Regions from separate parts of the Pantoea sp. y20 genome, predicted to be linked through region 2. Evidence: predicted binding sites of a transcription regulator. Region 2 holds the regulator's gene; each other region holds the start of a gene.
What was found. Region 2 encodes Fur, which represses iron uptake genes when iron is present. Its sites were predicted from a motif close to ATAATAATGAGAACNACTATCAA; they were not measured.
Positions count from the first base shown of each region.

Region 1: ACYAC5_RS15970 (TonB-dependent receptor domain-containing protein) is a predicted target of Fur. The motif match lies at 1,935-1,957, and genes of this name have one in related genera.
Region 3: entS (enterobactin transporter EntS) is a predicted target of Fur. The motif match lies at 1,627-1,649, and genes of this name have one in related genera.
Region 4: ACYAC5_RS08190 (TonB-dependent siderophore receptor) is a predicted target of Fur. The motif match lies at 1,920-1,942, and genes of this name have one in related genera.

Region 1 covers NZ_CM142816.1:3,452,993-3,456,121, forward strand. Annotated here, with positions in the region: gene ACYAC5_RS15970 (TonB-dependent receptor domain-containing protein) at 1-1,806, opposite strand, end outside; gene ACYAC5_RS15975 (Rdx family protein) at 2,027-2,314, shown strand; gene ACYAC5_RS15980 (PadR family transcriptional regulator) at 2,384-2,923, opposite strand; gene ACYAC5_RS15985 (siderophore-interacting protein) at 3,013-3,129, opposite strand, start outside.
Region 2 covers NZ_CM142816.1:1,258,283-1,261,411, reverse strand. Annotated here, with positions in the region: gene ybfE (LexA regulated protein) at 69-344, shown strand; gene fldA (flavodoxin FldA) at 482-1,012, shown strand; gene fur (ferric iron uptake transcriptional regulator) at 1,367-1,816, shown strand; gene ACYAC5_RS05800 (hypothetical protein) at 1,878-2,273, opposite strand; gene glnS (glutamine--tRNA ligase) at 2,509-3,129, opposite strand, start outside.
Region 3 covers NZ_CM142816.1:570,562-573,690, reverse strand. Annotated here, with positions in the region: gene fepG (iron-enterobactin ABC transporter permease) at 1-592, opposite strand, end outside; gene fepD (Fe(3+)-siderophore ABC transporter permease) at 589-1,578, opposite strand; gene entS (enterobactin transporter EntS) at 1,720-2,970, shown strand; gene fepB (Fe2+-enterobactin ABC transporter substrate-binding protein) at 2,965-3,129, opposite strand, start outside.
Region 4 covers NZ_CM142816.1:1,741,641-1,744,769, forward strand. Annotated here, with positions in the region: gene ACYAC5_RS08190 (TonB-dependent siderophore receptor) at 1-1,905, opposite strand, end outside; gene treA (alpha,alpha-trehalase TreA) at 2,168-3,129, opposite strand, start outside.

The sequences.
Region 1 (3,129 bases), 2.0 Mb from region 2:
ATAAATGTAGGCCTTATCGCGGTTTTCAGCCTGATAGCTGGTGTAGATGTTGCTCGGAACGTTGACGAACATCTCCGGATTGGTGGCGCGGCGATAGCGGGTGTAGGCGATGAAGTTTTTGTACTGGTTATAGAACACCGAGGTGTTGACCGTTACACCTTCTGTCGCCTGGCCTTTCAGGCCCCACTCAAAGTTGTTGCTGGTTTCGGTTTTCAGATCGGTGTTACCAATCAGCGCATATTGCGCGCTACCCGCATAGCTGGAACCCAGGTTCCATGAGCCATACAGCTGGCTGGTGGTGGGGAACTGCACGCCGCGTTTGTATTGCAGATAGGTGGTCAGCGATGGCGTTAAATCGTACTGGAAAGTCAGCGATGGCAGCACCTGCGTATCGGAGTTAGTTTTGCCATACAGCGCATCAACCTGCTCTTCGGTCAGCACCGTGCTGCCGGTGGTGAGATCGCCGAGATTTTTCGGCTTAGTGCTTTGATACATCACGCGCACGCCGGGGATGACCGCGAAGTTGTGGCTATCAAGATCGAAATTGATCTTATCTTGCAGGTATCCTGCCACCGCAAAAGTGCGGCTGTCAGACTGCGGTTGGGTGATGGCGCTAAAGGCGCTCGGCGCTGGCTCCTGGCGGAACGGACGCTCGCTGTTGTCGAGGCGCGCATTGACACCGGCACTCAGCTCGTGGCGGCCCAGCGTTTTGGTGCCGCGCGTGTCGAAGCCATAGCTATCGACGTTGAAATCGGAATAGACAAAGCCGTACTGGCTGGCGCTGGTCGGCAGATAGGTATTGTCGTGCGCCTGAGTTTGCTGCCAGTAAAGGCGCGTGGTCAGCGTATCGATAAAGTCGTTGTACGGCGTCCACTCATCCGCCAGATTGATGCCCCAGCGGCGCGTATCGCTCTGCTGCTGCGCGGTGCCCCAAACGGTGTTGCCGCTGGTGTCCCAGGTATCGTAATGGCTGTGGTTGGTTTTGTGGTAGTAATCAAAGGTAGCGCTCAGCTTGTGCTGATCGTTCGGCTGCCAGATCCCGGACGTCATAAAGGCGTCAGAGTGCCAGTTGGCCGGATAAGCCTGTTTCGCGTCGCTGTTGTTGCGGGTTTCCTGGCCATCGCGACGGCTGTAAACAAACAGGCCGCGCAGCTCATCATCGCCAGCAGCGGCGGTGATGCCGTTGTGCCAGCTGCGATTCGATGAGTCGTAATCGCTCTGGTAACCGAAATAAGTATTTTTGTCGCTGCTAAGGTAATCGTCAGCGGTTTTATTGTGGAACGAGACGTTACCGCCAATCGAGGTATTCGGCTGATCCACCGCCGTGGCGCCCTTCTCAATATCAACGCTGCCGAACAGGTAGGGATCGATGTAATCGCGGCCAATACCAAAGGTGTTGTTGCCGGTGCGGCTGACGTAAGGGCGGCCGGTGGCATCGGGAATCGGAATGCCGTCGATATCCATGCCGACGCGATTACTCTCCAGACCACGAATGTTGTAACCGGTGTAACCCGCGCGGTCGAAACCGCTTTTACCGGCAGAGGATCCGCCGCTGGATCCGGTGGCGCTGATCAGCGGCTCATAACGCATGATCGAACCGAAATCGTTCGCACCGCGTTTTTGCAGCTCTTGTGCTGTGATGGTGGTTTTATTGCCGGCCTGCTGTTTTGGCGCGGTGACGGTGAGAACCGGTCCATTGCTGGTGCTATCGCTGGCGGCAAAGCTGCAAGCGGCATGAATAGCTGAAGATAAGATGGCAACTTTGAAAAGACGTTGCTGGGCTGTTCCCTGAAAGAGTGAAGACATGCGCGAAATACCTGGTTAATTGTTAGTATTCGCTCACTTGCTTGCTGCCGGAAAGTACGGACCTTGGTTAAAAGACCGCAAAAATTATGGACTTATTTTTTGTAATAAATGATGTCGAAAGGAATGTAATGCAAGTGGTAATCATTATCAACTAGCAGTAAGCTAAGATGTATCTTGGACCGCACATTTTGTTAACTTCATTATCTAAATGAGACACGTTATGTCACAAAAACCAGCGATTACCATTCATTACTGCACACAATGTAACTGGCTGCTGCGTTCCGCCTGGATGGCGCAGGAGTTGCTGCATACCTTTGCCGAGGATTTAAGAGCGGTAACGCTACAGCCGGGAACCGGCGGCGTGTTTGAGATTACCATTGATGGTCAGGTGATTTGGGAGCGTAAGCAGGAAGGCGGATTCCCGGATGCGGCAGCGCTGAAGCAGCGCGTGCGCGACGTCTGCTGGCCGGATCGCGCGTTAGGGCATGTGGATAAGAAGAAGAGTTGATTTGGGGTTCGTGCGTTATCGGAATAAACGGATGTACACGCACCTAAGGTCGTCATTCATGGCAACCTGCTAACTTTTAGCGATTTTTTCCGCCGCTTCCTGCAGCGCGCTGATCACGATCTCCAGCGCCTCATCCGAAATCTCTTCCTGCGCCAGACGATGATTCAAGGTGTGTTTGATCAGATGAATCGCCTGTTCGACCTGCGGAATGCTGCGGTTATTCACCAAAATCGCCAGCGAGGTTAAGCGCTCGATAATCGCATTCACATTGTCACGATTCTCCGCCAGCAGCGCCTCGCCGCCTTCATTCAGCGCATAGGCTTTACGCGATGCCTGCGCATCGACCACGCGAATCGCATCCATCTCTTCGAGCAACGTAAGGTTGGGATAGATAATGCCGGGGCTGGGTGAATATTCCCCTTTGGAGAGCTCTTCAACCGATTTAATCAGCTCATACCCGTGCGCAGAGCTGATGGCGAGAAAGTGCAGCATTAACAATCGGATATCGCTGGCATCCAGCATCCGCTCCCGACGCTTCTTGCGTGCGCCTGCACAGACGGTGCGCTGTGCGTGATCGGACTGCCATGGAAAATCCCGCTGCTGTTTCATTGCCTTCCTGAGCGCTAATTAAGGGAGGTTGATAGTAGTCTGCCACCTGGCAAAATTCAACACAGGCGGCAGCGCGCGCGGCGTTGGCGTTATTTCTGATGCCAATAAGCTACGGCGCGCACGAAATCGGTATGTGCACCGCGTCCCTGGGTGAAGTAATCGCTCAGCAGTTTCGCCGCTTCGCCCTCGCCCGTCAGCCAGATGAA
Region 2 (3,129 bases):
GTCGGGCCGATAATGTTTTAATCGCGCAGCGCCTTTCCGCCGTTCGCGCCCACTCAGTTTTACAAACCATGGCAAAAGAACAGACAGACCGCACTACGCTTGATCTCTTCGCAGACGAGCGGCGTCCTGGTCGCCCGAAAACCAGCCCGCTGACGCGTGATGAACAGTTACGCATCAACAAACGCAATCAGCTCAAGCGCGATAAAGTGCGTGGGCTGCGTCGTGTTGAGCTGAAGATGTCGAGCGAGGCGGTTGACGCCCTCAGCACGCTAGCCGATCAGCAAAACATCAGTCGCAGCGAATTGATTGAACAAATGCTGCTGGCACAGCTCAAACTGTCGTAACGCGCGAAGACCGCACGCTGGAACACAAAGTCACGGTTTTATACGTTCCGCACTTTTTACCGGTCTGCTATTATTCGCATAACTGTGCAGTCAACTGACTTACTTTCACAATCAGGATTTAAGAGGTTACCTAACCCATGGCAATCGTAGGCATTTTCTTCGGCAGCGATACCGGCAACACTGAAAACATTGCAAAGATGATCCAGAAACAACTGGGTAAAGATGTCGCCGAAGTGCATGACATTGCTAAGAGCACCAAAGAAGATCTCGAAGCGTTCGACATCCTGCTGCTGGGTATCCCAACCTGGTATTACGGCGAAGCGCAGTGTGACTGGGACGATTTCTTCCCGACGCTGGAAGAGATTGATTTCAATGGTAAGCTGGTAGCGCTGTTTGGTTGTGGCGATCAGGAAGATTACGCCGAGTACTTCTGTGATGCGATGGGCACTATCCGTGACATCATTGAGCCGAATGGTGCGGTGATCGTCGGTCACTGGCCAACCGAAGGCTATCACTTCGAAGCCTCTAAAGGCCTGGCCGATGACAAAAACTTCCTTGGTTTGGCCATTGACGAAGACCGTCAGCCGGAATTGACCAACGAACGCGTTGAGAAGTGGGTGAAGCAGATCTTTGATGAGCTGCAGCTGAAAGAGATTATTGAAGCTTAATTCCCTGCTCTGCCCGATGTGCGCACTGCCTCACATCGGGTAACGGAATTTCCTATAAAAATAATAGCTACGGTTTTTTAACTTTTCCCCGCAAATCTGTAGAATACCCGCAATGGTCATCCGCTTATTCCTCTGGCAGTAGAATGAGGCTGAGTGAAATGGAATCCAAAACCCAAGCGTCTTGAAGACGTTAGTGACGATATCCTTACAAACTTTGGTGATTAAGGACGTTGCCTTGGTTTTCATTTCACTGCTTGAGTTCTATAATGAGACGCAAATGAGAATGCGCGTTGACCTAAACATTCAAGGCCCCTGCGCCGCAAGTGACTAGCAAAGTAACAGGACAATATCCGCATGACTGACAACAACTCCGCATTGAAGAAGGCTGGCCTGAAAGTCACGCTACCCAGACTGAAAATTCTGGAAGTGCTTCAGGGACCCGGCCCAGAGTCCCATCACGTCAGTGCGGAAGATTTGTATAAGCGCCTGATTGATATGGGCGAAGAGATTGGTCTGGCAACGGTGTATCGCGTTCTTAACCAGTTTGACGACGCGGGCATCGTAACCCGTCACAACTTTGAAGGCGGCAAATCTGTCTTCGAACTGACTCAGCAGCATCACCACGATCACTTGATCTGCCTGGATTGTGGCAAAGTTATAGAATTCAGCGATGAATCAATCGAAACGCGTCAGCGTGAAATTGCCACTCGCCACGGCATTAAGCTCAGCAACCACAGCCTGTACCTGTACGGTCATTGTGCTTTGGGAGACTGCCGCGAAGACGATACGCTCCACGATAAGTAATTGAGTGTGCTATGCAGTATAAAAAAAACCGGCGCTTGAGCCGGTTTTTTTATGCCTGTAATCAGGCGACAAGCGTTTCCTGCAGGTAGCGCCAGCGCGGAATGGCGGTGCTGCAATCCAATACCGCCAGTGAAATGCGGCTCTGATTGATGCCGTTCATCATCTGTAATTCACGATACTGAATCGTCACTTCCTCGCTTTGCTGCGAGATGATGGCGTGCTCACTGGTGGCAATGCGCATGCCTTCACGCTGCCCCTGTAACTGGCGAAACAGCACTTCCATTTCATTGAGGTCCAATCGTTTGCCTTGCGGCGTGACCATTTTGAACTCGGGATGAAAGTGCGATAAAAACAGATCAATGCTGTCGTCACTGCCTTCCGCCTGATTGAAAATACGTTCAATAAGCTGATGTAAAACCACCACGCTATGCCTGGCTTCCTGGGCGAGAGTTGTCATTTTTTTTCCTTAGATAAGCCGCAGAGCACCGTCTGAGAGCGCATAGCCTACCTGAAAAAAAGTTTTTCACACTGCCAAATGGGTTAATTTTTCTAAAGTCAGAATAGTCGCAAATAGGGAATTAAAGGCGAATTGAGGCGTGCAGCATAAAAGGTCGTATCTGGCCAAATTGAGATAATAAAAAAGGGCGATTGCTCGCCCTTTCATGATCTTATCGTGCTCGCGACTAAAACTATTAATCGCCGATTTTTGCCCAGGTATCACGCAAACCTACGGTGCGGTTAAACACCAGCCTGGAGGGCTGTGAATAGACGCTATCAGCACAGAAATAGCCTTCACGTTCGAACTGGTACGGTGCCATCGAATCGGCAGCACGTAAACCAGGCTCAACGAAGCCCTGTTTGATTTCCAGTGAGTTTGGGTTGATGGTGGTGAGGAAATCCTCAGCCGCGCCCGGATTTGGCACACTGAACAGACGATCGTACAGGCGGAATTCCGCTGGCAGCGCGTGGATTGCAGAAACCCAATGGATAACACCTTTCACTTTACGGCCATCGGCCGGATCTTTGCTCAGCGTATCAACGTCGCAAGTACAATAGATGCAGGTAATATTGCCTTCAGCATCCTTCGCCACACGTTCGGCACGGATCACGTAAGCATTACGCAGACGCACTTCTTTACCCAGCACCAAACGCTTATACTGCTTGTTGGCTTCTTCACGGAAGTCAGCGCGATCGATCCACACTTCACGGCTGAATGGCACTTCACGCGTGCCCATCTCCGGTTTGTTCGGATGATTCGGCATAGTGATGATCTCATCGTGACCTGCAGGCAGGTTCTCGATCACCACTTTCAA
Region 3 (3,129 bases), 690 kb from region 2:
GCAGTACCGCAATCACCGGCGGCGTTTTTGCCCAGGTAATGCCGTTGAGCGATCCGGCGCTCCACAAGCCCGCACTCAGCGCCGACTCCAGCGAGGCGCTGATAATCAGCCAGGAATTCAACGCCATCAGCAGCGCGCGCACGCTGATGCCGACGATAATCAGCCGGAAGGTCTCTACGCCGTTGCGCCAGGCAAACAGATAGACCAGCGCCGCCGTGGCGATGCCGCCAATCAACGCTGCGCCGGTCATCGCCGTGACGCTTTGATTAAACAGCACCAGCGCCACCAGCACGCCGCTGTAAGCGCCGGTGTTGAAACCGAGAATGTCCGGGCTGCCGAGCGGATTACGCAGCAGCGACTGGAAAATTGCGCCGCTGATGCCTAACGCCGCACCAATCAGCAGCGCCATTAGCACGCGCGGCAAGCGCCATTCCAGCACGATCAGTTTGACGTTGCTGGCGCCCTGCCCGAGCAGAATTTGCCAGATTTGATCACTGCTGATCTGCAATGCACCGCGCGTCATCGCCATATAAGCCAGCAGAGCGCAGGCGCACAGCAGCCAAAGCGTATGTAACCCGACACGACGCGTCATAGTGCACCCCGGCCCAATTTACGGCGCACCAGCGCAATCAGCATCGGCGCACCGAGCATCGCCGTGACGATGGAAACCCGCAGCTCGCCCGCCACCAGCAGGCGGCCAAGGATATCGGCGGCGAGCAGCAGAATCGGCGTGATCAGCGCGGTCGCAGGCAGCATCCAGCGGTGATCGTTGCCCACCAGCCAGCGGGCAAAGTGCGGCGTCATTAAACCGACAAAGGCAATCGGGCCCACCGCCGCGGTGGCTGCGCCGCACAGCAGCGCAATCGCCAACAGGCCAAGCAGTTGGGTGCGCGCCACCCGCGTGCCGAGCGCGGTCGCCATGTCGCCACCCATACTCAAACTGTTCAGCGCCTGCGATAGCGCAATGGCCACCACGCTGCCGATCAGCACCGCCGGGAACAGCGTGCGCAGCGTGGTGAAATTGCGAATATCCAGCGAGCCGCTGTGCCAGAAGCGCAGATGATCGTAGATGTCGGGATTGAGCAGCGACAGGCCAGAGGTTAATCCTTCCAGCACCGCGCCCAGCGCCACGCCGGCCAGCGTCAGACGCACCGGATTGACACGCCCGCCGCCAATCGCGCCGGTCATCGCCACCAGCACGGACGCCAGCAGCGCGCCGCCAAAGGCGAAGCCGAGCCAATCCACCGGCGAGTCAGCACCGAACAGCGCAATGCCAATTACCACCGCGAAACCTGCTCCGGCGTTGACGCCAAGAATGCCGGGATCGGCCAGCGGATTGCGCGTCAGGCTCTGCATCAACGCACCAGCGAGGCCGAGCGCCACGCCCGCCAGCAAACCGGCCAGCGTACGCGGCAGGCGCGCGTCACGCACAATGACGCACTCCGCGCTGTGACAGGAGGTGGTAAGCGAATGATAAACATCGGGAAGCGGTATTGATTTTGCCCCCAGCATTAAGCTGAGCGCGATGAGGAGCAAGAGCAGAATCCCTGAGCCTGCTAATGCACGAATCTGGCGCATAGCGTTCTAAACCTTCACTGTTCAACGTCGTTGCATGCGCGATGTAACTTGATAATGGTTATCGTTATTACTCGCGTTCAGCTATGTTACCATGACTCGCCTCGCGGACGATGAGGAAAATTGGTGCAATAAGGCGAACACATGAACAAATCTTCCCACTTTATCGATCTCTCGCTGCTGAAAACTCACCCGGCTTTTCGCGCGGTGTTTATCGCGCGTTTTATCTCGATTGTCGCGCTCGGCATGCTCGCTGTGGCGGTGCCGGTGCAGATTCAGCACATGACCCATTCACCGCTGCTGGTGGGCTTGGCGGTGACGCTGGCCGCTGCCGGCATGTTTATCGGCCTGCTCACCGGCGGCGTTTTGGCGGATCGCCATGAACGCAAAAAGCTGATTTTGTTTGCCCGATCCACCTGCGGCTTAGGTTTTATCGCGCTGGCGATTAACGCCGCGCTGCCAGAACCCTCTCTGATCGCGGTTTATCTGCTGGGTTTCTGGGATGGTTTTTTCGGCGCGATTGGCGTCACCGCGCTGCTGGCGGCGACGCCCGCGCTGGTCGGTAGGGAAAACATTATGCAGGCGGGCGCTATCACCATGTTGACGGTGCGCTTCGGCTCCATTTTATCGCCCGCGATTGCTGGTCTGGTGATTGCTCACGGCGGCGTGACGTGGAACTACGCACTCGCTGCCTTTGGCACCTTACTTACCGTGTTAACGCTGCTGAAATTGCCCACTTTGCCGCCGCCGCCACAACCGCGTGAACATCCGCTGAAATCCCTCGCCGCTGGCGTGCAGTTTCTTTTCGCCAGCCCGATTGTCGGCATGGTGGCGCTGATTGGCGCATTAGTCACGCTGGCCAGCGCGGTGCGCGTGCTCTATCCGTCGCTTGCGCCGCATTGGTCAGTGAGCGCTGACCAGCTTGGCCTGATGTATGCCGCCGTGCCGCTCGGCGCAGCTATCGGCGCGTTCACCAGCGGTAAACTGAAACACGCCGCGCGTCCCGGACAGCTGGTGCTCGGCAGTGCGATTGCAGCGTTTGTCGCGTTGGGTTTGTTTAGCCAGATGCCGAACCTGCCGCTGGCGTTAGCCTGTTTAGTCGCTTTCGGTTACTTCAGCGCCATCAACAGCCTGGTGCAGTACGCGATGATTCAGGCATTAACGCCAGATCATCTGTTAGGCCGCATCAACGGCTTGTGGACCGCGCAGAACGTGACCGGCGATGCGATTGGTGCGGCGGTGATTGGTGCGATGGGTTCATGGCTGCTGCCACCGCAGGCCGCCGCGGTATTTGGCTTTACGTCGGCGCTGCTCGGCATCGTGATGTGGTGGGTGATGGGCCGTTTACGTCGTTACCATCCGCCAGCACCGGAGCTGACGGAACAGGCATCATGATTTAACGAACAGCTTCTCCAGACGCGCCAGTAGATTGCTGGCGCTGTAGTAATCAAGACGGAAGGAATCGACGCCCAGCTCGTAAACCTGCTTGCCCTGCACCGCCGCGTTTTGTGCAAGGAACGGATTGTTCAACACCGATTGCGTGGTTTTATCGTC
Region 4 (3,129 bases), 480 kb from region 2:
CAGACGCGTGGTGTTCTCGTTATCCGCCCACTGTTTGCCGATATAGCGCACACCCGTACCGGCGCTCAAGCCGTAGTCAAACTGATAATGTCCCCACAACGATGCCATGCTGTTCGGCGTCACATACGGTGTATGGCCATCGTTACCGTCCACCGAATCTTTAAAGCGCAGATGATTTAGCGTGTAGCCGGCGATGGTGCTAAAACGCGACGTCAGCTGATTACGCGCCTCAAGTTCAATGCCCTGCGAATGCACTTTGCCCGACGGCGTGTAAGTGCCGTCCAGCACGTTACGGTTGGCGACATCGTCCTGGGTCAAATCGTACACCGCGATTGAGTACATATCGCGCGTGCCCAGCGGCTGATATTTCACGCCCGCTTCATACTGCTCTGACGTAGTCGGTTTTAGCTGATTGCCGAAAGGATCGGTTAACGAAGCCGGCGTTATTGCCTGGCTCCAGCTGACATAAGGCGAGATGCCGTTCTCGAAGGCATATAGCAGCGCAGCGCGGCCGCTGATGTGATCGTCCTGACGACGGCTGGTGCCGTTTTCCGACACGATGCGATCGTAGCGTCCCGACAAATCCAGATGCCAGCGATCAAGCTGCAACTCATCCTGCAGATACAAACCGGTTTGATAGTAGCGGCGCGTCTGCGATGTCCAGTCGAAGTCCGGCATGATGCCCACTTCTTCGCCGTTCCACGCATTCAGCGCGCTGGCAGCACCGCTGGCTTTGGTGATGTCGTTTTTATAGCGATGGTATTCCGCGCCCAGCGTCACGCGATGCTGAACCGCGCCGGTAGCGAAATCAGCCTGCAAGCGGTTGTCGTTGGCCCACGCGCTCAGCGATGAACGCTCACCGGAGTAGTAGCGGTTCAGCAGGTCTGGATTCGTTGCGTTCCAGCCAATCTGATAAACCTGATCGAGCTCGGTATTGGAGTGGCTGTAGCTGCCGGTGGAGTACACCGACCACACATCGTTGAAGCGATGCGAGAAGTCATAGCTGTAAATCTGTTCGCGACGTTTGAACTGATCGAGCGCAGTGTCACCTTCATAGAAACTGTCACTCAATTTGCGGTCATTATGGCTATAGAGCGTGCCTTCCGCCGGTACCGAGCCGTGATAGCCGCCGGACGGATCTTTCTGCAGGTAGGCGCGCAGCACTAAGTTGGTATCTTCACTTGGCTGCCACATCAGCTGTGGCGAAATCGCATATTTCTCTTCGCGGGTGTGATCGTATTGGGTATCGCTGTTGCGCGTAATGCCGGTTACGCGAAATGCCCACTGATCGTTGATGGCGTTGGTGTAATCAAAGGCGGCGTTATTGGTGGCGTTGGTGCCGGTCGCCAGGCGGAAGTGGCCCTCTTCAGCAAACTGCGGGCGCTTGCTCACCATATTCACCAATCCGCCCGGCACCGTTTGGCCGTAGAGCGCCGAGGAGGGACCTTTAATCACATCGATGCGGTCGAGGAACCAGTTATCCACCTGCAGGATGTTGAAGCTGCCGCCGTCACTCATCACGCGCAGGCCATCGAGGAAGGTGTTATCGACATCGCCGCCGTGGAAACCTCGCAGCGCGATGGTGTCATAACGCGTGGCCGCGCCGCCAAAGTTGGTGAAGACGCCCGGCGTGTAACCGAGCGCCTGATTGAGATCCTGCGCGCCCTGATCTTCCATCTGCTGACGCGTCACCACCGAAATTGACTGCGGGGTAGTGATCAGCGGCTGATCGCTTTTGCTGGCACCGCTGCTGCGCGTGGCGAGATAGCCCTGCGTCGGCGAGGTGGCGCTCTCTTGCGGTTGCGCTGTCACGACAATCGACTCTTCAGCGAAGCTTGCCGCGGGTAAAGCCAGCGCAAGCGCGCACAGTACGCGGCCACGTTTAAGGGTAAACAACGAGGTCATGAGAGGTTCCTGTTATTTTAATGGGAATAGCTATCGATATCAGATTGAGAATTATTATCTTTTGTCGCGAATGTTTCAAGATGTGAGTTTGTTGCTAGAGGGATGTGAGGAAAATGCACAGATGACAGGCACGAGCCGTAGCGGCGCGATTTATCGCGCATTGCACTGGCGAAACCTTACCCAGGTTCGGGTCGCGCAATAAATTGCGCCGCTACAGTAATGTGCGGTTGCCGGGCTACTTCGCCCGGCAGAATAGAGGTAATTACTTCGCGCTACTTAAAACCGGCATATTCGGGATATCGCCAGCGTTATTACAGGTTTTGTCTTTCGGGCAGTACTTATCAAGCAGCTTCAGCGTCACACCGTTGGTCCAGCCGAAGCCGTCCTGCAGCGGATATTCACCGCCGCCACCGCCGCCCAGCTGCGCGCCTTCAACCACGTATTTCTCGACCAGCTTATGTTCCTTGTCGTAGGTCGCCTGAACGTTCTGCAGGAAGCGCTGACCAATCTGTTGCGCCAACTTCGGCTGCTTGTAATGCTCCAGACCTTCCACCGCCACCCATTGCAGCGGCGCCCAACCGTTTGGTGCATCCCATTGCTGGCCGTTATTCACCGTGGTGGTCACCAGTCCGCCGGGTTTCAGCAGCTGTTTTTCAACTGCGGAAGCGGTGCGTTCAGCTTGCTTATCGCTCGCGAGCTGCATATAGAGCGGGAATAGCGTCGCAGCGGTCAGCTGTGAATGCACCTGCTTCTTCTGGAAATCGTAATCGGCGTACCAGCCTTTTTTCTCATCCCACAGGTAGCGATTGATCGCCGCCTGACGTTTCTCAGCATCCGCCGCGAACTGTTTAGCTTTGTCATCCTGCTTATCCAGTTTGGCAGCTTTAGATAATGTCTGTTCGAGGTGGAAAATCAGGCTGTTGAGATCAACCGGTGCCAGCTGCGTGGTACGGATGGACGCCAGATTGTGCGCATCGGTGAACCAGCGCGAACTGAAATCCCAGCCCGAAGCCGCGCCCGCACGCAAGTCGCGATAAACCTGCTGTTTATTGCGTTCCGGCGCTTTATTCGCGGTGTTGACGTCATCCAGCCAGGATTCGGTACGCGGCGCATCGCGATCGTCCCAGTAACGGTTAAGCAGCGTGCCGTCGCTGAGTTTAATCACCCGTTTGCTGGCCTGGCCGGCCGCCACTTTGTCGCTGTCCGCCATCCAGTAATCGTACT